DNA from 3 places in the Polaribacter staleyi genome. Region 2 is predicted to be linked to each of the others. Evidence: riboswitches for the same ligand, from Rfam matches in the RefSeq annotation. Region 2 holds a riboswitch; each other region holds the start of a gene.

Region 1 (8,232 bases), 780 kb from region 2:
GCTTTTGCCATTTCAAAAGTACCAACAGTATCCATATTAGCAGCCATAATTGGTATTCCTTTCCAAACAACATCACTATGTAAAAAAGTGAATTCTCTTTCTAAGCTTACTTGCGAACGCGATTTTAAGGTAGATCGTTTAGGGCGAATCATTACATCTTTAAAACCTAATTTTAATTCATTTTCTATTCTCATCTCTATCAAAATTATTAAGTGATAAAGGTATTAAATTTGAAAGTGAATTTATTAGATTCTTTATAAGAAAGAATGTGTAAAATTTATTGAACATCAAATTAAAAGGATATTTCTATGAACTTGTTGTGTATTTAGAGCTTTTTTAACTCTAAAATGTCAGTTCGAGTGATTTTAAGCTGCTAAAAAGTGTATCGAGAACAATTTAATAACTTAAAATAGGTATTCTTGGTACAAATTCTATGCATTGTAATCGTTAAATTTGCTAGAATTGACAGATTTTTATCGAAAGCACAACAATTTTTATGAACTTAAAAAGAATTAAGAAACCTTAATTGATGACGTTTATTTTTTTATTCCATTTTTTGAAAGAAAGTTAAACTATAGTTTGGTAACAAGTCTGAATTTGTAATTTTAATAATATCTTTTAAAACTAAATCTGGCCTTGTAGGTGCTTTTTCAAAGTAAATAAGTCCGCCAGTTGCTCCTTTATTATTTGCGTATGTGTAAATATTTCCCTTTTTAAAAGCAGAAAAAGAGTTGTATTTTTGGTTAGAAGTTAACATATCTGCTCTGTTTTCAAATAAACCACAACCTATCCAAAAATCGGCAGCTAGCCCTTTGTCTAAAACACTTTCTATACTTAAGGCTAAGCTACCTGTTCCTTTGGTGTTTTGCCATAAAAAGTTGGTGTTGGCATCTTTAAAATAGGTGGCAATAAAACTGTCTCCTGCAGGCATATACCAAAGGTCCTTAAATAAGCTGCCAGATATAATTGTTGGAATTTTCTTTGCTTTTAAAGCAATTTTTTTAACAGATAAATAATTTGTTTCAATAACGTTAAAAATACTATCGGCTTCTTTTTCTTTATTAAATAGTACACCAAAAAACTTTATCCACTCAGCACGTCCTAAAGGAGTTTCTTCTAGCCAATCTCCATTATAAATAACAGGTATGCCGTTTCTTTGAATTGTTTTATATGTTTTGTTATTGCCATTTAAACCAAAACCAATTACCAGCTCAGGAGCCAGTTCTATAAGTCGTTCTGTATTCATGGTTTGCTCACTTCCTAATTCTATTACATGACCAGCATCAATACGTTTTCTTGTTTTTATGGATGAAATAAATTTTGTTTGAGGAAACCCAATTAAAAAATTTTCGGCACCAATTTCTTCTAACATTGGTATGTGTGTAGTACTTGTTACCACAATATTTTTAACAGGTACTTTTAACTCGTTTGTACTAAGGTTGGTTTTGTTACCTAAAATATATGTAAACTGTGTTTTTGCGTTTTGATAGGGTTGCTTTATAATTAATTTCTTTTGATTGCCTGTTGTAATAATGTCGAATCCTTTGGCATATTTAATGTTGGTTTTTACTGGGGTTTTAACAAGTTTAATGGGTTTATTTTTCTGACAAGAAATAAAAAAAATACTAATTATTAAGAGAGGTAAAAGGTGTTTCATTTTAATAGTTTAGTTTTAAAACTTGTGCATACTGTAATTTTAAATCAAAAGACTTTTCTAAAGGTGTTTTATGAATAAAAGAATACAAGCTTCTCATAACTCCTGCATGGGTTACAATAACAACTTTTTTAAATTCTTTTTGTGCAATTTCTAATAAGAAATTGGTAGTTCTGGCATGTAAATCTAAATACGATTCACCATTTGTAACAGCAACTTTTACAAAGTCATTCATCCAGATATCTAAGGCTTCTTGGTTGATGTCGTTCCAGTTTTGTAATTCCCAATCTCCAAAATCTAATTCTTTTAAGCGATCATCAAAAAGAATAGTATTTGATAACTTTTCTGCCAATTTTTTACATCTTTTTAGCGGACTACTATAATATACAGTTTCTGCATCATTTATAGAAACATCTGTTAAAATAGGTTTTATTTCTTCTAAAAAAGTATCGGTAACATCAATATCTGATTGCCCGTAGCAAATTCCTTTGTCTATTTTGGGCGTGGTGTGTCTAATTAATATAATTTCCATAAAACAAGTATAAAAAGATAAAAAACAACTTCTGCCACTTGTTGCAAAGCACCCGCACAATCTCCTGTTTGACCTCCAATCCATTTTTTAAAAAAACGAGCTAAATACCAATAGGTTATTAATAGTGGAATAAGGCTTAGAAATACCCAATGATTTTTAAAAAAGAAAAGAGGTAAAACTCCAAAAATAAAAGAAATCACTAAAGATTTTGTACTCATTTGTGTGGTTGTTGGCTTTATTTTTGAGCTATCAATATCTCTAACATACGGATGTGTGTAGAGTAGGATAGTAGCTGTAAAACGACTAATAGCATGACCAGAAATAATAAGTAAAGGAATATTTATGTGTGCTACACAGAGTGTTTGTATTGCAGAAAACTTTAAAATAAGAATAGAAAACAATCCTATAACACCAAAAGTTCCTAATCTAGAATCTTTCATGATTAGTAATATTTTTTCTTTAGTCCAACCACCACCAAAACCATCGCAACTATCTGCAAAACCATCTTCATGAAAAGCTCCTGTAGTCCAAATAGAAGCAATCATACTTAGAATAATGGCAATTTCTGGGGTAAAAATAAAAGTAGCTAAGTAGTAAATAAGTGCAGCAATAGCGCCTACTAAAATACCCACTAAAGAAAAGTAACGGTTACTTTTATTTAGCATTTCAGACGAATGGCCCACCCATTTAGGGCATGGTATTCTTGTAAAAAATAAAATGGCAGTTAAAAAATAATGAAATTCTTTTTTCATAGGTTTAAGCTTCGCTTACATTGGCACTTTCAAAAGTTGCCATTTCGTTTAAAAATAGTGTTGCAGATTGTATAATTGGTAGTGCAACAGCAGCTCCAGTACCTTCTCCTAAGCGTAAACCTAAATTTAAAATAGGTTTTACCTTTAAAAAATCTAATATTTTTTGATGACCTTGTTCTCCAGATGAATGCGTAAAAATACAGTAGTCTAAAACATTTTTATCGATAGCATTTGCGGCTAATAATGCTGATGTTACAATAAAACCATCAATTAAAATTGTCATTTTTAAAGCGGCAGCTTCTAAAATAGCACCTGCCATCATTACAATTTCGAAACCACCAAAAGTAGCGAGTGCCTCTGTTGGCGAGTCTATATTTTTAATATGCTTTTGGTATACTTCTGTTAAAACATTCTTTTTTTGTTGCAATCCTTCATTGTCTAAACCAGTTCCTTTACCAACACAGTTTTCAATACCAATTTTTGTAAAATAACTCATTAAAAGTGCAGCAGAAGAAGTGTTACCAATGCCCATTTCTCCAAAACCAATGGTGTTGCATTTATTTTGAAATAAATTGTTTACAATTTCTTTTCCTTTTTCTAAAGCAGCTTTACATTGTAATGTTGTCATGGCTTTTTCTAAAGAAAAATCTTTGGTTCCTTTTGCAATTTTAGCAGAAATTAATTCTTTATTTTCATCGAAATTGGCATTTACACCAGCATCAACAATTTTTAGGTTGATTTTATTTTGTTTGCAAAAAACATTAATTGCTGCGCCTCCGTTTAAGAAATTAAACACCATTTGTTGTGTTACTTCTTGTGGATATGGACTTACTTTTTTTGATTTTGTTATTCCATGATCACCAGCAAAAACAACAATACTTGGTGCTGTAATTTTTGGTGTTAACGTGTTTTGAATACGACCTATTTTAATGGCAATATTTTCTAACATACCTAAAGAACCTATAGGTTTTGTTTTAAAGTCTATTTTTCTTTGAAGTGCTGTTTCAATCTCTTTAGAAAGTGCAGTTATTTTTGACATCTTGTTTTATTTTAGTTTTAAAGGCAGTCCAGAAACCATAAAAGTAGCCTTGTCAGCTTTTTTAGCAATAAATTGATTTACCCATCCTTGTAGTTCTGTAAATTTTCTTCCAGATTCTGTGGTAGCATGTAATCCCATACCAATCTCGTTAGAAATAATGATAATGTGAGCATCAATTTCTACCAGTTTTTCTATTTGTTGTTTGGCTAATTTTAAAGATTCTTTTACGTCGTATTTTGTGTCAACATAAAAATTTGTCAACCATAAAGTAACGCAGTCAATAACAACTGTAGATTTATCAGGGATAACGGCACTAATATTTTTTTCCTCTTCAATGGTTGTCCAACGTTCATCTCTATCAGAAATATGTTTGTCTACCCTTGCTTTAAAATCTTTATCCCAAATTCTAGAAGTTGCCAAATAAAAAGGGTTTTTAGAAATGTCTTCCGCTATTTTTTGAGCATAACTACTTTTACCAGATCTTTCTCCTCCTGAGATATAATGAATCATAATTTAAAAAATATAAACACAAAGGTTAGAAACATTTTTTAAAAAAGGAAAGAATATCTTTAATAGTATTCAAGTTTCTTTTTTTTTAAGAATGATTGTATTTTGTTTGATACCTGCTTTGGTAAATGGAATAAAATAGTTGTCTAAAAAATTACCTTTTATAGATTTTAAAATATCTAATGCATTAAACAAAAAAGTTTATAAAGTATAAGTATTGCAATACTTAAAAATAATTTACATTTGCTAAAAATTAAGGTTTTGTTCTTTCTGAGAACAAATTAAAAGGGAATTCGGTGAAAAACCGAAGCTGTTCCCGCAACTGTATGTTTGTTTCGAATCATTTTTTCGAAACCTCTTTTTAGAGCTGTTATTAATTCTTTACCACTGACATTTTTGTTGGGAAGGTCTATAACAGGTAACAAGCCAGGAGACCTGCCTAATTTATAAAAATAAATACAAGCTTTCGGGATAAAGGTCAGGTTGTTATGAAGAATTATATTTTATCTTTTTTGTTTTTACTTTGTTGTGCTAACACTGCGTTTGCTCAAAAGGATACGATTGCAAATAAGTTAAAAGAAATTGTTGTTATAGCAAAAAAAGAGCAAAAACATAAAATACTTGGACTAAAAAAACTAAAAATAGTTACTAGTCAAATTATTAAAAACCCAATAAACCTTACTAATTTATTAAGATACAATAGCCCTATTTCTTTAAGAGATTATGGTAATGGAGGTGTAAGTACTGCTCGTTTTAGAGGTACTTCTGCATCGAATACAGCAGTATTATGGAATGGAATTTCTATCAACGCAGTAGGAAGTGGTCAAACAGATTTTAACTCTTTGTCTGCAAGTATTTCTGATGAAATTATAGTTCATAGTGGTGGAGGAAGTATCGATTATGGTTCTGGTGCTATTGGTGGTACTGTGCATTTAAATGATAATTTATCATTTAAAAAACATAAAGATTTTTATTTGTTTTCTTCTTACGGAAGTTTTAATACGACTTCTAATTTTTTTAAAGCCAATGTTGGAACAGGAAAATGGGCTGTAAAATTTGCTGCAACATTAAATTATTCTGATAATGATTATACATTTATTGATACTCGATATAAAAATAGTGACGGTAGTTTGTTGAAAAACGAAAATGGAGTTTATAAAAATTATGGCGTAAACTTTAGTTTAGGATATCAGTTCTCTAGTAAAAACAAACTGTATTTTTATACAACAGGTTATTATGGAGATCGTTTATTTTCTGATGGATTACCAAATCCTGCTGCAGGCAGCGAAAGAAATGAGGATTTTAATCAAAGGAATTTATTAAAATGGAAATACTCTTTTTCTAATTTTACACAAACCTTAAACGTGGCTTACTTAACACAAGAGTATCGATATTATGATGATAAAAATGCTACAGATTATGTTTTTGGAAAATCAAAAAATTATAACATCAATTATAATTTAAAATATCGTTTTTCTAATTATTTAAAAATGGAAACATCGTTAATTTATGATGAAAACAGAGGTACTACTAATGAGGTTTTTTCAAAAAAAAGAACATTGTTTGCTGGTATAGCTAAAGTTACTTTTAAGCCAACAGAGAAATTAACAACGGCAATTAACTTTAGAAAAGAGTCTAATTCAGATTTTGAAGTTCCATTATTAGTATCCGTTGCTGCAGAGCAGGAAATTACAGATAATTTAGCCTTAAAGGCAAATGTATCTACAAATTACAGGATACCAACTTTTAATGAGTTGTATTGGCCAGTTGTTGGTAATTTAGATTTAATACCAGAAGAATCTGTACAAGGAGAAATTGGTGCTTCTTTTAAGAAAAAAAATATAGCAATTACTACATCACTTTTTTATATTCATTTAAAGCATAAAATTTTATGGTTACCTACTGCAGCATCTAATTTATGGAGACCAAGAAATGTAGGTGATGTTACGCATAGCGGAGCGGAAACAGCTGTTAAATTATCTAAAAAAATTAATGAACATTCTTTTAATTTTTCTACGAATTATACGTTTACGTTAGCAAAAAACAAGGAAACAGATACGTTTTTACCTTATGCACCTAAGCATTTATTAAACTTTAATTTAGATTATGAGTATAAGAAAATTTCTTTTTTTATGCAGCATTTATATCAAAGTAAAGTGTATACAAATGAAATTAATTTAGATTTTTACTCCTTAGAATCTTTAAATGTTACCAATTTTGGTGGCGATTTTAAGGTGTTTGAAAATAAAAAGAATAAAATAAAAATAGGTTTTAAAGTAAATAATATATTTAATAATGTGTATTATTTTTCAAACTTACGTCCTATGCCTGGTAGAAATTACAATATTAATATAAACTATAAATTTTAATACAAATGAAGATTACAAAATCAATTTTTAAACTATTCATAATTAGTTTAGTTTTTACATCATGTTCTAATAATGACGAAGAATTTCCAGAAATTACAGGTAATTATAAAGACGGAATTATTGTAAGTGCAGAAGGAGGATTTGGTAATAAAGATGGTTCTATTTCTTATGTAAATGAAAATTTAAATAGATTAGCAACTAATTTTATCTATACGGGTGTTAATAATGCACAATTGGGTGGTTTAATTCAGTCTATATCTTTTACAGATACAGAAGCTTATATTATTTTAAATGATGTGAATACAATTGTTGTTGCAGATAGATATACTTTTGAAAAAATAACAGAAATTAATACAGGTTTAAATAATCCTAGATACATGGCAACTGCTAATGGTAAAGGATATATAACTAACTGGGGAAATCCTTCTGATATCACTGACGACTATTTAGCAGTAATAGATTTAGCGACAAATACAATAGAAAGTACAACGATTTCTTTAGATAATGGTGTAGAGAGAATTCTTGCAAAAGACAATAAATTATATGTTTCTCATAAAGGTGCATGGTCTTCTAATAATATTATTTCAATTGTAGATTTAGCAGCTAATAATACTGTTGAGAAAATTATTGTAAAAGATAACCCAGATGAATTAATTTTTGATGTTTCAGGGAATTTAATTGTATTATCTGAAGGGAAACCTTTAACTTATGGAGGTGCGCCAGATTATGCAGTGTTAACAAATACAACTTCTTCAATTTCATTTATCAACCTTAGTAATAATACAATAACAAAGGAGATTGAATTTAGTGATAATGAAAGAGCATCACAAATGTCTTATGTAAATGGAGAAATTTACTATTACATGGGATCAGAGCAAAAAGTATTTACTATTAATGAAAACGATACAACACTTGCTACAGATGGTATTGCTACAGGTAATATTTATGGTATGTCAGTTAAAGATAATAAGTTATTTACTACTAGTTATAGTTTTACTGCGCTAAGTAAATTAATAGTGACAGATTTATCTACAAAAGAAGTAGTATATAGCTCGCCTGTAGGTTTAGGAGCTTCTAAAATATATTTTAATTAATAAAGATCTTTTGAAAAAGGAAATTTAGTTAAAAACTCCTCTTAGAATTTTCTAAGAGGAGTTTTTTTTATTTATAACAGTTTTTTAACTTCATTCTTAATAAAGCTAACAGCTGTATCTGTTGGAGGTAGTGTTTTAGAATAGTAAACAATAACATTTTCTCTTAATTCATTTGCAGATTTTGAGGTTTCTGCTACTTGCCTTAATTTATTAATAACAGTATTTTTAGCAGCTAATATGACGGTCCAAGTATCATCAGAAATATAAATTTGTTGCACTAGGTTG
Region 2 (8,232 bases):
TCTGGCAAGTTTTTAAGGTTTTCTGAACCTTCTATTTGTAGGTTATTGAATTTACGGTATCTACCGTGAGAAACAATTCCAAAAATTCTTATAAGCCATTTTTTCAAAATCAAAATATGACCAAATGGGTTCCTTTTAAATAAAGGCATTCTAAATTATTTTTAGTTATTTTAACAAACTTACAAAACAAATAAGAAAGAAGCTATTTTAAGAGTTCTTTAATTTCTGAAAGCATCATTGCTGTTGCACCCCAAACCACATAATCTTCTAATTTAAAGCAAGGTACCTCTATATTATCCATATAAGAAGTATTCATCTTAATTGAAGTAAAACTTGTATCATTTAACAAATCGCTTACCAAAACCTCTATGGTTTTATCAACTTCATAATTTAAATTAAAATTAGGTCGTTGGTTTACAAAGCCTAAAAAAGGGGTTGCTAAAAAATTACTTGGTGGTATATAAACATCTGTTAACTCTCGTATTATTTCTATTGATGTTTCTGCCACACCTACTTCTTCAAAAGTTTCTCGTAAGGCTGTTTTTTTGAGGTTTTTATCTGTCTTGTCTCTCTTTCCCCCTGGAAAACTTATTTGTGCAGAATGCGTGCCCTTATAACTTGCTCTTAAGGTGAGTAAAAAACAAGTTTCATTTTTTATATTGGGATAAAAAAGTGCCAAAACAGCTGCTTTTCTAGGGTTGTTTGCTATTATTTTATCTGCATCATATTTTAGACGCATTTTAGGCGCTAATTTAAATTGAGCATTTAATCCGCCCAACTTACTCGTTTTAAGTTTCGTTATTTTATTCTTAAAATCATTAAAATTCACGGATAAACATTTAATTTTAACAAAATTATCAATTTCACTTTTAAATCAATGGTTTTTGGCAAGAATTTTGTTTTATCTTAGTTAAAAATAAACATGAATAAGAAATATAAAAAATTAATTTTAAGTATTGTATTAGATATTATTGGTATTATTCCTATACCCTTTTTAGACGTAATTTGGGCACCGCTATCTGGATACTTAATGACCAAAATGTATAAAGGCAAACAAGGTAAAGTAGCCGCAATAATTAGTTTTATAGAAGAAGCAGTTCCTTTTTTAGATGTTGTACCAACTTTTACAATAATGTGGATATACTCTTATGTATTTAACAAAGAAAAGGTAGAAAAAATTATAGAATTCTAATTCTCTTTTTTAAATAAAAAGCCCAAGCCCAATCTACCTAAAAACTTTTTCTCAAAAGCCCAAAAGAATTTAAATTGCCCAAATACCCAACCAACTAAAGGAAGTGTAGCTTGATAAATAGGGAAAATCAACATAATTCTTAAAGGCCAAAATACCCAAGGATTTGTTGTTTCTTGCGAAAGCCCTATAAAACTGGTTAAAGGTTTTGCAACCCAAGTAGCAAAAGACCCATTTATAGAAAAAACTAGAATTATAGCTATAATAGACCAATTATTCTTTACTCCCCAACGTTGCCTTAATTTTTCCATAAAGTTTATTGTTTTGCCGTTTGTTTGGATTTCTTAAACATTAACCATAAACCTATTAAAACTAGAGGTATACTTAAAACTTGCCCTGTATTTAATGAATTAAACACCCAATCTTCACGTCCGTCTACTTGAGCTTCTTTTAAAAACTCTATAAAGAATCTTAAAGACCAAAGTACTACCATAAAAAGACCAAAAAGGTAACCTGTTTGTTGTTTCTTATCTGTTTTCCAATACAAATGCCACATCACAAAAAACAAAGCTAAATAACTAAACGCTTCATATAATTGTGTAGGGTGTCTTGGTACTGTTTCTCCTGCTGCTTTAAAAATAACACCAAAACTAGAACCTGTTTCTTTTCCATAAATTTCTGAATTGAAAAAATTTCCAAAACGAATAAAGAAACCTGCCAAAGCAACCATAATTGCCAATCTATCTAAAATAAACAACCACGGTTTTTGTAAGTGTTTTTTTGCGTAAAAATATAAAGCGATAGGAATTCCTATTGCTGCACCATGACTAGCAAAACCAGTAAATCCTGTAAATTTCCATCCTTTTATAATACCAAATAAAGAATCGTTTGCACTTTCTTTAATTGGTAAAAATATTTCTAATAAATGATTTTGATAATAAGACCAACTGTAAAAAAATACATCTCCCAAACGCATACCAACAAGCATAGATACAAAGACATACATAAATAATACGTCTAGTTTTTCTTCTGGAATTTTATCTTCTACATAGATTTTTTTCATCAGTCTTAAACCTAATAAAAATGCTGCTACAAACATTAAACTGTACCAACGAACGGTAAAAAAACCTAAATCTATTCCTATTGAAGGATTCCATGTAATTGCTAAAAAGCTCATATTTTAATTTCTATGTCTGGTCGAGCGCAGTCGAGACCTAATTATTAACTATAAACCTCTCGACTGCGCTCGAGGTGACAATTATTATTCTTTCTTTTCTGGAACAGGATCATACCCACTTCCTCCCCAAGGATGACAACTAAATATTCTCTTTAAGGCTAACCATCCACCAGAAAATAGACCATGTTTTTGTAACGCCTCAATTGTGTAATGTGAACACGTAGGACTGTATCTACAAGTAGCTGGTGTAAATGGTGAAATTGCGGCTTGATAAAAACGAACCAACAATATAAATGGAAAAGACAATATTTTTTTCAATGATTAAAATTTATGAATTAAATGAATAAATCTAGATTAAGAGATTTCTCAATCGTTTCTCTTTCGAAATGACAATTACACTCAAAAACTTGAAATTCATAATTCGTAATTACCTTTTTAATTTATTATAAAAGAAGTACCTTCTTTACCATCTTTTAGTTGAATTCCTAATGCAATTAGTTCATCTCTAATTTGGTCTGACAAAGCCCAATCTTTATTTTCTCTTGCTTCTTTTCTTAATTTAATTAACAATTCTACAACGCCATTTATTTTTTCTGAATTGTCTTGAGAATTTTCATTCATCAACCCTAAAACATCAAAAACAAATGCGTTAAACGTTGTTTTAAATTCAGCTAAATCAACTGCCGTTAAACTTGCTTTATGTTCTTTAATTTGATTAACAACCTTTACCGCTTCAAATAATTGCGGAATTAACATTGGTGTGTTAAAATCGTCGTTCATTGCTGCATAACAATCTTTTTTCCATTTTTGCACATCAAAAGTAGATGTTTTACCTGATTCAATCTTATCTAAGAAATTAACAGCTTCCATCAATTTAGAATGTCCTTTTTCTGATGCTTCTAATGCATCTCCAGAAAAATCTAAAATACTTCTATAATTGGCCTGCATATTAAAAAAACGAACCACACTTGCAGAAAATGCTTTTGGCAAAATAGTGTTTTCTCCTGTTAAAATTTCATTAGGTAAAATAAAATTCCCTGTAGATTTTGCCATTCTCTGCCCATTTAAAGAAAGCATATTTGTATGCATCCAATAATTTACAGGCGTTACGCCACTACAAGTTTTAGATTGTGCAATTTCGCATTCGTGATGCGGAAATTTTAAATCCATTCCACCACCATGAATATCAAAACTTTCGCCTAAATATTTTGTACTCATTACAGAACACTCTAAGTGCCACCCCGGAAAACCATCGCTCCAAGGAGAAGGCCAACGCATAATATGTTTCTCATCGGCTTTTTTCCAAAGTGCAAAATCTTGCGGATTTTTCTTGTCAGACTGCCCATCTAAAGTTCTTGTATTATGTAGTAAATCTTCTACTTTTCTACCAGAGAGAATTCCGTAGTTTTCTTTTTTATTGTATTCATGCACATCAAAATATACAGAACCATTTACCTCATACGCAAAACCTTTTTCTATGATTTCTTTAATCATTTCTATTTGCTCTACAATATGACCTGTTGCAGTTGGCTCTATACTTGGTGGTAAAAAGTTATAGTTTTTTAAAACATCATGAAAGTCTACCGTGTAACGTTGTACAACTTCCATGGGTTCAATTTGTTCTAAACGTGCTTTTCTTGCAATTTTGTCTTCTCCTTCATCTGCATCATTTTCTAAATGGCCAGCATCGGTAATATTACGTACATAACGCACCTTATAGCCTAAATGTAGTAAATATCTATACACAACATCAAAAAACATAAAGGTTCTAACATTACCTAAATGTGCGTTGCTATAAACCGTTGGACCACAAACGTACATACCTACATATCCGTCTGTTATGGTTTTAAAATCCTCTTTAGATTTGGTTAAAGAGTTGTATACTTTAAGCTGATTTTCTTTGTATAATTCCATTAAATAAGTGACTAATTACAGCCGATAAAGATAGACACTTTAAAAAGAATACCGAAATGGAATTTGTTAGAAGTTTGCTAAGATTTAAAGTCGCTGAAAAAAAATATAATTGTTATTCTTTTATTTATACAAATTACTTCTTAAAATTATAATTAAATTTACATTTCAATTTTTAAAATTGATAAAACCCCATCTTAAAATGAATTGGATACTATTAATTATAGCGGGACTTTTTGAAGTTGCTTTTGCTGCTTGCTTAGGTAAAGCTAAAGAAAGCACAGGTACCGAAACTACCTATTGGTACATTGGTTTTATAGTATGTTTATCTGCAAGTATGTTGCTCCTTTTAAAAGCAACACAAGAATTACCTATAGGAACTGCTTATGCTGTTTGGACGGGAATAGGTGCCGTTGGAACCGTTTTATTAGGTATTTTTATATTTAAAGAGCCCGCTACGTTTTGGCGTCTTTTTTTTATTTCTACTTTAATAATTTCTATAATTGGTTTAAAAGTAGTGTCTCATTAAAAACAAATTTCTTTGTTTTCTATACTCTTACAATCCTAAAACTTATTACCTATAAATATGTTTATAAGTAGCTAATAAGTTCTTCTAAATATTAGACACAAAAGGTAAATGATTTTTAAATTTGAATAGAATTTGGTTTTAATAACAATATCAATTGTTAAAATTAAAAGGGAAATAGGTGTAAAACCTATACTGTTCCCGCAGCTGTAAGCTCTATTAAAAGTTTTACATTCTTTGTCACTGTTTATCTATTTATAAACGGGAAGACGTAAAAACCAGAGTAAGTCAGAAGACCTGCCAACTTCTAATTAGTCAAACTTTCGGGATAAAAGTTATGGCACGATGTATCTACTTATACCATTGGGTTATCGTACCTTTTTTGACACATTTTAAACCATCAATAAGTAAGCCTTATTGGTTATATTATTAATGAAAATGAATTATTCTAGCATTCAGGTTGTACTACAAGAAGTGCCTGGTGAAATCAGTATTTGTTTTAGCATTTGTGGATGTAAAATTCGCTGCAAAGGTTGTCATTCTCCTATTTTATGGAAAGAAGAAAACGGACAACAACTTTCTATAAAATTATACAAACAAACATTACTAAAATATAAAGGATTTGCAAGTTGTGTTTTATTTATGGGTGGAGAATGGCATCAAAAAGAACTCATAGATTATTTAAAATACGCCCAAAAAGAAGGATACAAAACATGCCTTTATACAGGTAAGGAACATATTGATAAAAATTTACTACAACACCTAACTTGGATTAAAACCGGCAAATGGATTGCCAAAAAAGGAGGCTTAGATAAACCTGATACCAATCAGCAATTTATAGAAGTACAAACAAATAAAAATTTAAATCATTTATTCTTAAAAAACTATTAAGCTATGATTCGATTAACGGAAAAACAGGTAAACCAAAAAATTAATTTTATTCAGAATTACATTAATGCAAGCAATGCTGCTGATGGCTCTAAAATAGACGCCAACGCCAATGTTTCTTCTAAAAACATAGCTACTATGGAAGCTGAACTAAATAAGGATATTAACGTTCAGGTAAATAGGCAATTGGTAAAAAATAAAATTGAACAACTATTTGATAAAAATTTGGCCAATGAATATGTAAGGCAAATAGAAGCTCATGAAATTTATGTACATGATGAAACCTCTTTAAAACCTTATTGCACTTCTATTAGTATGTATCCATTTTTATTTGACGGACTTACCAAGCTTGGAGGTGAAAGTAAAGCACCACAACATTTAGAGAGTTATTGTGGCGAATTTGTAAACCTTGTCTTTGCCATTAGCTCTCAATTTGCAGGTGCTTTGGCAACTGTAGAATTTTTATTGTATTTTGATTATTTTGCTAGAAAAGATTTTGGAAACGATTACCTAAATTCTAACACCAAAACAGTTTCTAATCATTTACAACATGCGGTTTATGCAATTAATCAGCCTGCTGCTGCAAGAGGTTATCAATCTGTTTTTTGGAATATCTCTTTATACGATGAAAAATATTTTGACAGCTTATTTGGTGAGTTTGTTTTTCCTGACATGACAAAACCGCAATGGGAAAGTCTTAAAAAATTACAACTATTTTTTATGAAATGGTTTAATAAAGAAAGAGAAAAAGCTGTATTAACCTTTCCTGTGGTTACCGCTGCAATGCTTGTAAAAAAAGGCAAACCTGTAGATACTGAATTTGCCAATATGTGCGCCACTGAGTTAAGTGAAGGAAATTCATTTTTTATCTATCAATCTGAAAGCGCAGATAGTTTGGCTTCTTGTTGCCGATTAAGAAATGAAATTAGCGACAATACTTTTAGCTATTCTTTGGGTGCAGGTGGCGTTTCTACAGGCTCTATAAACGTTATTACACTAAACATGAATCGCTTAATACAGCAAGGAAAAGATCTTAAAACAGAAATAAATAAAATTCAAAAATACCAAATAGCCTACAGAAAGTTAATTGAAGAATATAAAAATGCCGGAATGCTGCCTGTTTATGATGCTGGTTTTATATCTCTAGACAAACAGTTTTTAACCATTGGCATAAATGGTATGGTAGAAGCTGCAGAAAGCCAAGGTATAAAAGCCGAAAATAGCACTGTTTATAAAGATTTTGTAGCAAAACAGCTCAAAATAATTTATGATGCCAATAAAGAAGCCAAAAAAGAATATGGCTATTTATTTAATACGGAATTTGTACCTGCAGAAAATTTAGGTGTAAAAAATGCAAAATGGGACAAAGAAGATGGTTTATTTGTACCTAGAGATTGCTACAATTCTTATTTCTACCCTGTAGAAAATAATTCGATAAATTCTTTAGATAAAATAATTTTACATGGCACAGATATTATAAAATACCTAGATGGTGGCTCTGCTCTTCATTTAAATTTAGAAGAGGCTCCTAATAAAAATGGCTTTTTAAAATTAATTGAGGCCACAGCATTAGCCGGTGGTAATTATTTTTGCTTTAATGTAAAAATAACTATTTGTAATAAATGTGGTCATATTGATAAAAAAACACTTGTAAAATGTAGCTCTTGCAGCTCTAAAGATATAGATTATGGTACGCGAGTAATTGGGTACTTAAAACGTGTTTCTAGTTTTAGTTCTGAAAGACAAAATGAACACGATTTAAGGTTTTATCATTTACAAAACGCTAAAGCGTCATAATGCCCCTAGATAAGGAATGAGTTTCATTTATTTTGATGAAACTTGTTCCTTTAATTTTTAAAACTGTAAAGCTCCATTTAATAGGGCTAACTAATGTTACTCCAAATTTTAGACGTTTTAGACAGTGCTAAATAGGTAGTTTTAATATTTTTGTTTTCTGGTTTCGACAAATTAGAATCTTCTTGTAAAACATCAATAGCCGTATTTCTGGCTGCAACCAAAATTTTGGAGTCTTTTACAACATCTGCAATTCTTAAATTTAAAACACCACTTTGTTGCGTCCCCATTAAATTACCTGGGCCGCGTAATTTTAAATCAACCTCAGCTATTTTAAAACCATCTGTAGTATCTACCATTGTTTTTAAACGTGTTTTTCCTTCTTCGGAAAGTTTGTAACTAGAAAGTAAAATACAATAACTTTGGTCTGCTCCTCTCCCAACTCTTCCTCTTAATTGATGCAATTGCGAAAGCCCAAATCGTTCTGAACTTTCAATAATCATAACACTAGCGTTTGGCACATTTACCCCAACTTCAATAACAGTTGTTGCCACCATAATTTGTGTTTCTCCTTTCACAAAACGTTGCATTTCGTGTTCTTTATCTGCCGGTTTCATTTTTCCATGAACAATACTTATTTGGTATTTGGGCGTTGGAAAATCTCTAGAAATACTCTCATAACCATCCATTAAATCTTTATAATCCATGGCTTCAGATTCTTGAATTAAAGGATATACAACGTAAACT
Region 3 (8,232 bases), 1.0 Mb from region 2:
TGATTTAAAAACGGTAAGTCAAACAACCACAGCTAAAGTAACCGGAGGATTTTTACCCTATACCTATACTTGGTCTGCTGGTACAGTATCTGACGTAGACAACAGTATTATGACTACTGATCAGAATGGAGCATATACCCTAACCATTACAGACGCTAAAGGTTGTACAGAAAGTCAATCAATTTTAATAGACTTACCATCAATAGGAGATATCGATTTTAATTACAACTCTTTTACATTAAACGAGTATAATTTACTCTCCATACAAGACCCCATACAATTTACCAATTTATCTACAGGAAATTACACAAATTTATCTTGGGATTTTGGAGATGGCACACCAATTGTAAGAGATGTAAACCCAACGCACACCTATGATAAAGTAGGTACTTTTACCGTTACCTTAAAAGCTGATTTTGAACCAGGTTGTACAGTAATTCAAGAAAGAGTTTTAAATATTACCAAAGGATATCTTTTAGTCAGTCCAACAGCATTTACACCTAATAACGATGGTTATAATGAAACTATTAGACCTTCTTATAGAGGCTTAATAGAAATAGAAATGACTATTTATAATACTTGGGGAATTGCAATTTATTATGAAAAAGACATCAACCTAGAACTAAAAGGATGGGATGGAACAATAAAAGGAAAGCTCGCAGAAAACGGAAACTACATAATGCTTGTTAAAGGACTTACTTTTTACAATACAGAAATAACATCATCAACACCTATAACACTTATAAAATAAGATGAAGAAAATTATACTCCTACTTTTTGTTTTAGTCAGTACACTAGCATATACACAAGATGTTATATTCTCTCAGGGGTTTATGGTTCCAGAAACCATAAACTCTTCGTTTACTGGAGCCATCAGAAGTACCAAAGCGGGTGCCGTATTTAGATCTCAATGGAGAAATAGTGCCTTTAAAACAAATTCTAATTATGCTTTTTTCGACACTTGGTTCGAAGGCTTTAAAACTGGTATTGGTGTAAGTTTCTTAAACCAAACAGAAAGTGCCTCTTCGTATACTTTTAATCAAGTAAATTTAAACTATGCTATGGCGTTTCAAATTAGTAATACTTGGTATTTTAGACCTAGTATTTCTACAGGTTTCGGAATGAAAAATTACGGATTTCAGAACCTATTACTAGAAGATCAAATTAATTTGAATAGCAATATTATAAATACTTCTACATTTGATCCTGCATTGTTAAAACAACAACGAAATTTTTTCGATTTTAGTTCTTCTATATTATTTAATAATGATGATTCTTGGTTTGGTTTAACCGTAAAACATTTAAACAAACCCAATATTTCTTTAACTGAACGAGGTAATGCTCCACTAGATGTTTTTTGGTCTGTACATGCAAAATATTATGTACCTCTTTTAGAAAATTACAATACCTGGTTCGCCAAAAAAAGTAAAATTTATCTATTATCTAACTTTATGATGCAGGGAGAGTTTAATAGATTAGATTTAGGTGCACAATATGTTTTTGATGATCAGTTTTCTTTTGGTATGACAGCAACCACGTCTCCAATGAAAATTGAAGACAGCACTTCCTCTTTAAGCGCTATTAGTACTTTTGCAGGCGTTAGATGGCAAGGTTTTCGCTTTGGTTATTCTTACGATTTTAGCACTTCTAAACTAGTAAACACCGGTGGTATTCACGAGTTCTCTATTGCATATGATTTCGAAATTAACATAAGAGCCTTAAACAGATATAAGTGTGTTCCTTTCTTTTAATTATTAGAAGCAAGAAAATAACAAAAACCTCTTCTTAATAATTAAGAAGAGGTTTTTATCTTTTAGCAATCTAATATTGATAAATATTAATTTTAACTATTTAATTTAATCATTAAGCATGTTTAAATCTGCAATTCCTGTTACTTCTGTAGAAAGTTCTCCTAACCATCCCATATTTGCTTGAATTGCTGTCTGAATTTTAATAAAATCGATACCTGTTAAATTCACGGTATTCCCTTCTTCATCTATCGCTAAATCAATATCAATTTCATCACCACCAGCTGTATTATCTGCATAACCACTATCAAAAGGAGCGCTTGTAATAAATCTAGGATTACTCATATCTATATTATTACTAGACAAAATAGTCCCTGTTAAGGTATAAGAATCTTCTGTAACAGCTTCTGGATAATAAGATTGTTTATGAAACACATTTGTTGCTACAACACCACTATTCCCTTCACTATCTGTCCAAGTTACATCTGCAGTTATAGGATCTGGCTTGGTATAAGTTACACTGTATTTTTTTATGGTACCGGCTAAATCATCTGCACTTCCTTTAATTTCATACCAAGTATCATCTGCAATACCATTTGCATTTTCATCTTGCATTACCCAAACAATACCAGGTTCTGCAAAATTTGGCATTGCATTTCCATAAACCCTTAAATCATTGCTATCGGCTGTATTTATTACCGTATGATCAAAAGCATAAGAAACCGAGCCTCCCCAGCCACCTAAACTAACCAAACCTTTTTTACCTTCTATAGTTTTAGCTCCTACTTCACTCCCTAAAGAGGTATTAATAAATTGACCTGGAGCAGGTAAATAATCAATTAAACTAGTTACATAAAGATTACTTTCATCAGTAACTGGACGAATTACCGCTTTTACTTTAATTGTATATTTATTTCTAAATACTCCTGCATCATTAGATGATTTATAAGTTAAGATATATGTACCTGATTTTTCTGGAATAAAATCATAAGTAGCTAGAGAAGATGTAACATTATCTCCTAAAGACCATTCTTCATCATATTCTGAATCATTCATTTTTGTTGCCGAAAAATTAAGGGTTTCTCCCATAAACATTTCAATATTATTACTTTTTTGAGATAAGTCAATTACAGGCGGAACACTATAAAGATCTATTTCTTTAGTACAAGAAGCCATTATAATTACTAAAAGGCAGGGAATAATAAAAGCGACACTTGGTTTTAAATTTTTAAAAAAGTTGTTCATAATTTTGAAATTAAAGTTTGATTTTTGGGTTATAATTATTACTATTTAAATACTATTTTGTTAGGGATATCTCCGGTTTCTAAAGACCATTTTAAATCTCCTTCAGATGAAAAACAGTAGAGTTGTCCTGGAGTAACATAATCTTTAGCATCTGTAATTAAAACGTCTTTTGTTTCTGGATTTATTTTGATACCATACGGAATCTTAATAAGATCCTGACCTTCATCCGAAATAAAAGTGTCTTCAAGAATGGTTTCTGTTTTAGCGTCTAACCTGTTATAAGAAATTGTATTTTCTCCTGTTATATAACTAAATTCGGTGCTGTAGATATAAATGATATCTTTAAAAATGGTCATATTTCCTACCGCTATGTCAAACGATTTTTTAACCTCGTCTATATTTGTATCAACCACAAAAAGTTTAGAAGGCGTTTCGTAATAATCTCCTCTAGAAGAAACATACAAATCTCCCTCACTATCAATTTGCATACGATGAAGATTGATACCTACTTCTATACGTTTTGTTTCTTCAAAACTAGCAATATCAACTACAGAAACAGTAGATTCATAATCTGGTGGACTGTAACCGCCCGAATTAGCAACATATATTTTATCATTATAAACCACTAATTCTTCTGGTTGTCTACCAACATTTACAGAACGCGTAACACTAAGACTTGTAGTGTCAATTTCCATAATTTTTCCATTGGCAGCATTCGGGTCTCCAATAACACCTAAGTAGGTACTTAAATAAGCTTTCCCTTTGTAGAACTTTATATACCTACAATTATCAACATTTATTTGTTTAATTTTTTTGCGTGTTTTTACATCTAAAACTTCTACTTTGTTAGAAGCATTTACAACTATATAAAGTTTAGAACCATAAATTCCCATATCATTTCCAACATCACCCAAACCACCAACTTCTTCTGGGTTTGCAGTTCTAAAAACTTCTTTTTCATAAATTCCGGTCTCAAAGTCCATATAATCTAAAGCCGCTTTATTCATAGACATATTACCTTCGTTCAATAAATAAAAACCTTCAATTTTTGAGGAAGGTTCTGTTGGAACTTCTACCTTAATAGAATCTTCGAAATTATCTTCAGTTCTACATCCATTTAAAAAAAACACAACCGCTAAAGCTGATGCAACTTGCAAACCTAATTTTCTTTTTTTCATAATATAAAATTTAAAGTGAAACGATAGGATCTCCCTGGCATAGGAAAGTTTTTAACTACCGCAAATTGTTGATTAAATACATTGTTTATTGCTACTAAAACTTTTAATTTCTTTTGATTAAATAAGAGTGTTTTTCCCAAACTTAAATCGTGTGTAAACCACGGATCTAAATAATTAGAACTAATGTTTGCCTTTTGGCTATATCTTTCTCCCGTATAAATAAAACTGTAGTTCAATTCTAATTTTCGGTAATCTATCATAGCACTTATACTACCGCTATGAACTGGTATATACGGAATCTGATCTCCATAATTATTTACACCAGCAGTAACATCAATAGATTCTTGATACGTGTAACTTAGGTTGGTGCTGTACTTAAATTTTGTGCCCAAACTACCAATTGCCTTTATATTTGTTTCTATTCCGGCAGTTTCTACTTTACCTAAATTAAACATAGACCAACGGAACAGATTTGCACCAGGAACTGCTACAATTTTGTTGTCTATCCAAATTTTATAGACATCTGATTGAAGATCAAATGCTACTTTTTTAAACTCAGTTTGATAAGAAAATCCAAGATTTACCTGAGTTGCGTCTTCTGGATCTAAAAAGGTATTTCCTATAAATGTATAATACAAATCATTAAAAGTAGGTTGCCTAAAAATTTCTTTATAAAAGCTTCTTACCCTAAATTTATTAGAAGTAAAAGGTTGCCAATTCAACATAATGGTAGGTGAGTATTTCTGCAAATCTTCTGCTGCTTCATAAAAAAGTACCGTTTCATCTACTGTAGTACTCAATAAACTACCTTGTATGTGAACTTTATCAAAAGTAAAATCGGCAGCTAAGGATGATAAAAGCGTAATTCTTTTAGGGTATGAAAATCGATACAAATTTGCATCCATCGTATTCCTTTGTAAGTCTGTTGCTAGAGATAATTTGCAAAAAGGAGAAACCTGAAACGTATTTACCATCGATAAATAATATTCTTCTTGCGTATATTTGTTGTCTAATTCCCCGTCTACCTTTATAATTTCTGGATCTACATATCTAGAATAATTATGAGCATATTTACCTCTTAACACAAAAAAATAGAAATCGTTTACATGCTTTGTAAATGCTCCTTGTAGAAAATTATTTCGATCCCATAAACGTTGTGGACGCTTAAAACGATTAGCAACAATAGCTCCTGGCAATCCACGTTCAGAATCATAATGATATAGTTTTACATTCCACCCATTCTTAATACCTTGTGCACCATGCACAGAGACTTCCGCTCTAAAAGATTCAATATCTGCATTATTACGTGTTGCTATTGTATCATAGCTACCGTTAGTGTATCTAAATTTATATTTACCATTGGCATTAAGATACTCTGTACTAATACGCCCACTTAATTGATTATTAATTTTAAAATCTACATTTACAGAAGGATTTACCAAGCCAAAGGATCCTGTTTTTAAACTAACATTTGCATTACTACGTTTACCATCTAAAAATTGAGGTGTTTTAGACTTTAAATAAATACTATTTGAAGAAGCATAGGATTTAGCGGATTGATCTAAATCTGATCGTTGACCTTGGTATAACGATACAGCTTCCATGTTTTGTACAGAATATTTCCCTAAATCTATTTGCCCATTTTGTGCGTTTCCTAATTGAACACCATCATAAAAAATCCCTGTATGTTGTGATCCCATACCTCTCACATTTATGGTTTTAATACCGCCAATTCCTCCATAATCTTTTAACTGAACTCCACTAAAAAAACGAATAGCATCTGCAACACTAGAATTACTTAAACGCGTTAAAGACTTTCCTGTTAAAGTCTGAACAGAAATAGGAGAAAAGTGCTTTTTTAATTTCTCTTTATTGGTAATTAAAAAAATTTCTTTAAGCTGTACGGCATTTATTGAATCAATTTTTTGGGCATATAAAAAATTAGAATTATAGCAACATATAATAAAGAAAATAAACAAAAAAGAGTGTAAAAAAGAAGTCCTCATACCTAAATTTTGCGTAAGAGGATAGAATAAGAAAAGTACTACGTATCCAAATTTTAGATAGATAGGCTCCTAATTCTAGCTTCAATCCTCGAAAGCTTAATGAATTATAAAAAAATGGCAGGTCTTCTGACTTACTCCATCCACCCGGTCTTCCCATTCTTTCGAAAAGTGACCATTCGAGTTTCAACTTTAGAGCTTACAGCTGCGGGACAGTTCTAGATTTACACTAGATTCCCATTTTAATATCAAGTTTTTAAACCCGATAACCATTCTTAGTTAAAAAATATGATACAAATTTATCTACAATTTGTTAATTGACAATGCAGTTTTATGCTTTATTTTTAATTACACATTTATATTCTTATTAAACAAGCTACATTAATATATTAAATTAAAAATACCAGGCTATCTAGAAAATTACAACAAGAAAAATTAAGAAAAAAACAACCTCAAATAAAATAATTTAGCTCGTATAAATATTGCCCCCCAACACTATTTTTTACTAGCCAATTATATTAAATGAAGTTGCATTAAAGTTATTTAAATTAGAAACAATATTTATTCATTTCTATATTTTACAGTAAAGAAAACAAACACCTTAAATTATCTATAATAATTTGTATCAAAAAGAAATAAAAGCTAAAAACAATTCGTTATTACAATTATTTCTTATTGAAATTACATTTTTCAAATGTATTGCAATAAAACAAAAAAAGCTTACGGAAACCCGTAACCGGGTTGTTATATAACAAGAAAAAAAACAACCCAAAATCACAAAAAAATTTCTTTATTTTTCAGTGAATATTACTTTAAAAAATCAATCTTGGCAAAAAAACGCTTTATAAAATAGGTTTTTGAGGTCAACTTTTAAATCAAATTTAAAAGCTTCAATTTTGGAATAACTATAAAACAAAATACTTTAAACGTTTTTATACTAAAAACTCATCAAAAAAATTATTCTTTAATTAACTTATATGTATGTATTTTAGGTTTGTTTGCTGTGTATATTTTGGTTCTAATACTACTTAAATCTTTCCATAAAGAATCTCTTTTAGGAAGCAATTCGAAATATTCTTTAGTCATTTTTAAACCATACGGATACCAAGGTTTCCCTCGCTGAGATTCATTTTTTTTTCTAAGAAAGCTTTTTTAGACTCCATCGTATCATCACCTAGATAATCCCTAAGTGTACGAAATTCCATTAAAGCTAAAGTTCTCAATTTTTCATTTGTTTTTTTATAACCCAAACACCAATCATACACTTTTTGAGCTTGTTTATATTGTGGCGTTTTAGCGTTTAAAGACAAATCAATTCCTTTTTTTAATTTTTTAGAATTATAAGTACCTACTTCAATACCGTCAATAACTAATTGATAAACTCCCGCTCTTAAATTTTTAAATAAAAAAAACTCTTGCGTATATTCCTTTCTATCTTTTATTAAACCCAATGCCGGAGCTAAATTTTCTTGAAGCGCAAAAGGTAATGCATTTTCAAACACCGTAAATTCTTTTGTACCATCTATTAAGTTTACCTCGCAATTATATGAGGTTATTACTTTTTTAGCCTTTACATCAATCTCTACTCTAGAAGTATACTTTACAGGAAAAACTGTTTTAATCAACTCATAAGCCATAATTAAATGACCTAATTCACCAGGATGTGTTCTATCTACTCCTATTATGGTTGCAGTCTTATCTTTCTTTTGCACTTGCTTGTTTGCCTTTAACATTACTGCATTCAAGTCTACTAAAGGAGAATTATACTTCTCTGCCAATTTTTTAATTTCATCAGCAAAAACCACCAAACCATCGTTTTTACGTTCTACATTATTAGTGCCCTTAATCTTAACCGTTTGATCATAAATAGAAGGTGTCATAAATATGATACTTACCCCCCTTTCATTTAACTTAGATGCAATGGCAGACATGTTAGCTATGTATTTTTCTAATACAGCCTTACGATCCTTTAACATCTTATCATCAACCTTTTTAAAGTCTTTAGGGAACAAATGAGCTCTTACATCATTCATCCCTAACATAATTATAGCATGATTA

What was found. A riboswitch is a leader RNA that binds a small molecule or an ion and turns the genes downstream of it on or off. The one in region 2 is predicted to bind cobalamin.
Region 1: linked by a shared signal. The riboswitch ahead of WHD07_RS02275 (TonB-dependent receptor plug domain-containing protein) and the one ahead of nrdG (anaerobic ribonucleoside-triphosphate reductase activating protein) in region 2 are both predicted to bind cobalamin.
Region 3: linked by a shared signal. The riboswitch ahead of WHD07_RS13365 (TonB-dependent receptor) and the one ahead of nrdG (anaerobic ribonucleoside-triphosphate reductase activating protein) in region 2 are both predicted to bind cobalamin.

What each region holds. Positions count from the first base shown of each region.
Region 1 covers NZ_CP150665.1:581,395-589,626, reverse strand. The annotation lists gene WHD07_RS02305 (GMP reductase) at 1-194, opposite strand, end outside; gene WHD07_RS02300 (ABC transporter substrate-binding protein) at 545-1,657, opposite strand; gene cobC (alpha-ribazole phosphatase) at 1,659-2,186, opposite strand; gene WHD07_RS02290 (adenosylcobinamide-GDP ribazoletransferase) at 2,171-2,938, opposite strand; gene cobT (nicotinate-nucleotide--dimethylbenzimidazole phosphoribosyltransferase) at 2,943-3,977, opposite strand; gene WHD07_RS02280 (bifunctional adenosylcobinamide kinase/adenosylcobinamide-phosphate guanylyltransferase) at 3,984-4,487, opposite strand; cobalamin riboswitch at 4,724-4,941, shown strand; gene WHD07_RS02275 (TonB-dependent receptor plug domain-containing protein) at 4,973-6,853, shown strand; gene WHD07_RS02270 (cell surface protein) at 6,859-7,947, shown strand; gene WHD07_RS02265 (hypothetical protein) at 8,019-8,232, opposite strand, start outside.
Region 2 covers NZ_CP150665.1:4,191,756-4,199,987, reverse strand. The annotation lists gene WHD07_RS17420 (lysophospholipid acyltransferase family protein) at 1-149, opposite strand, end outside; gene WHD07_RS17415 (CoA pyrophosphatase) at 203-829, opposite strand; gene WHD07_RS17410 (hypothetical protein) at 923-1,192, shown strand; gene WHD07_RS17405 (DUF6787 family protein) at 1,189-1,500, opposite strand; gene lgt (prolipoprotein diacylglyceryl transferase) at 1,506-2,366, opposite strand; gene yidD (membrane protein insertion efficiency factor YidD) at 2,451-2,684, opposite strand; gene cysS (cysteine--tRNA ligase) at 2,802-4,280, opposite strand; gene WHD07_RS17385 (DMT family transporter) at 4,480-4,806, shown strand; cobalamin riboswitch at 4,923-5,122, shown strand; gene nrdG (anaerobic ribonucleoside-triphosphate reductase activating protein) at 5,242-5,694, shown strand; gene nrdD (anaerobic ribonucleoside-triphosphate reductase) at 5,698-7,488, shown strand; gene recG (ATP-dependent DNA helicase RecG) at 7,575-8,232, opposite strand, start outside.
Region 3 covers NZ_CP150665.1:3,169,244-3,177,475, reverse strand. The annotation lists gene WHD07_RS13385 (PKD domain-containing protein) at 1-751, shown strand, start outside; gene WHD07_RS13380 (PorP/SprF family type IX secretion system membrane protein) at 753-1,751, shown strand; gene WHD07_RS13375 (hypothetical protein) at 1,857-2,993, opposite strand; gene WHD07_RS13370 (YncE family protein) at 3,035-4,171, opposite strand; gene WHD07_RS13365 (TonB-dependent receptor) at 4,168-6,177, opposite strand; cobalamin riboswitch at 6,277-6,463, opposite strand; gene WHD07_RS13360 (hypothetical protein) at 7,132-7,260, opposite strand; gene WHD07_RS13355 (SGNH/GDSL hydrolase family protein) at 7,263-8,232, opposite strand, start outside.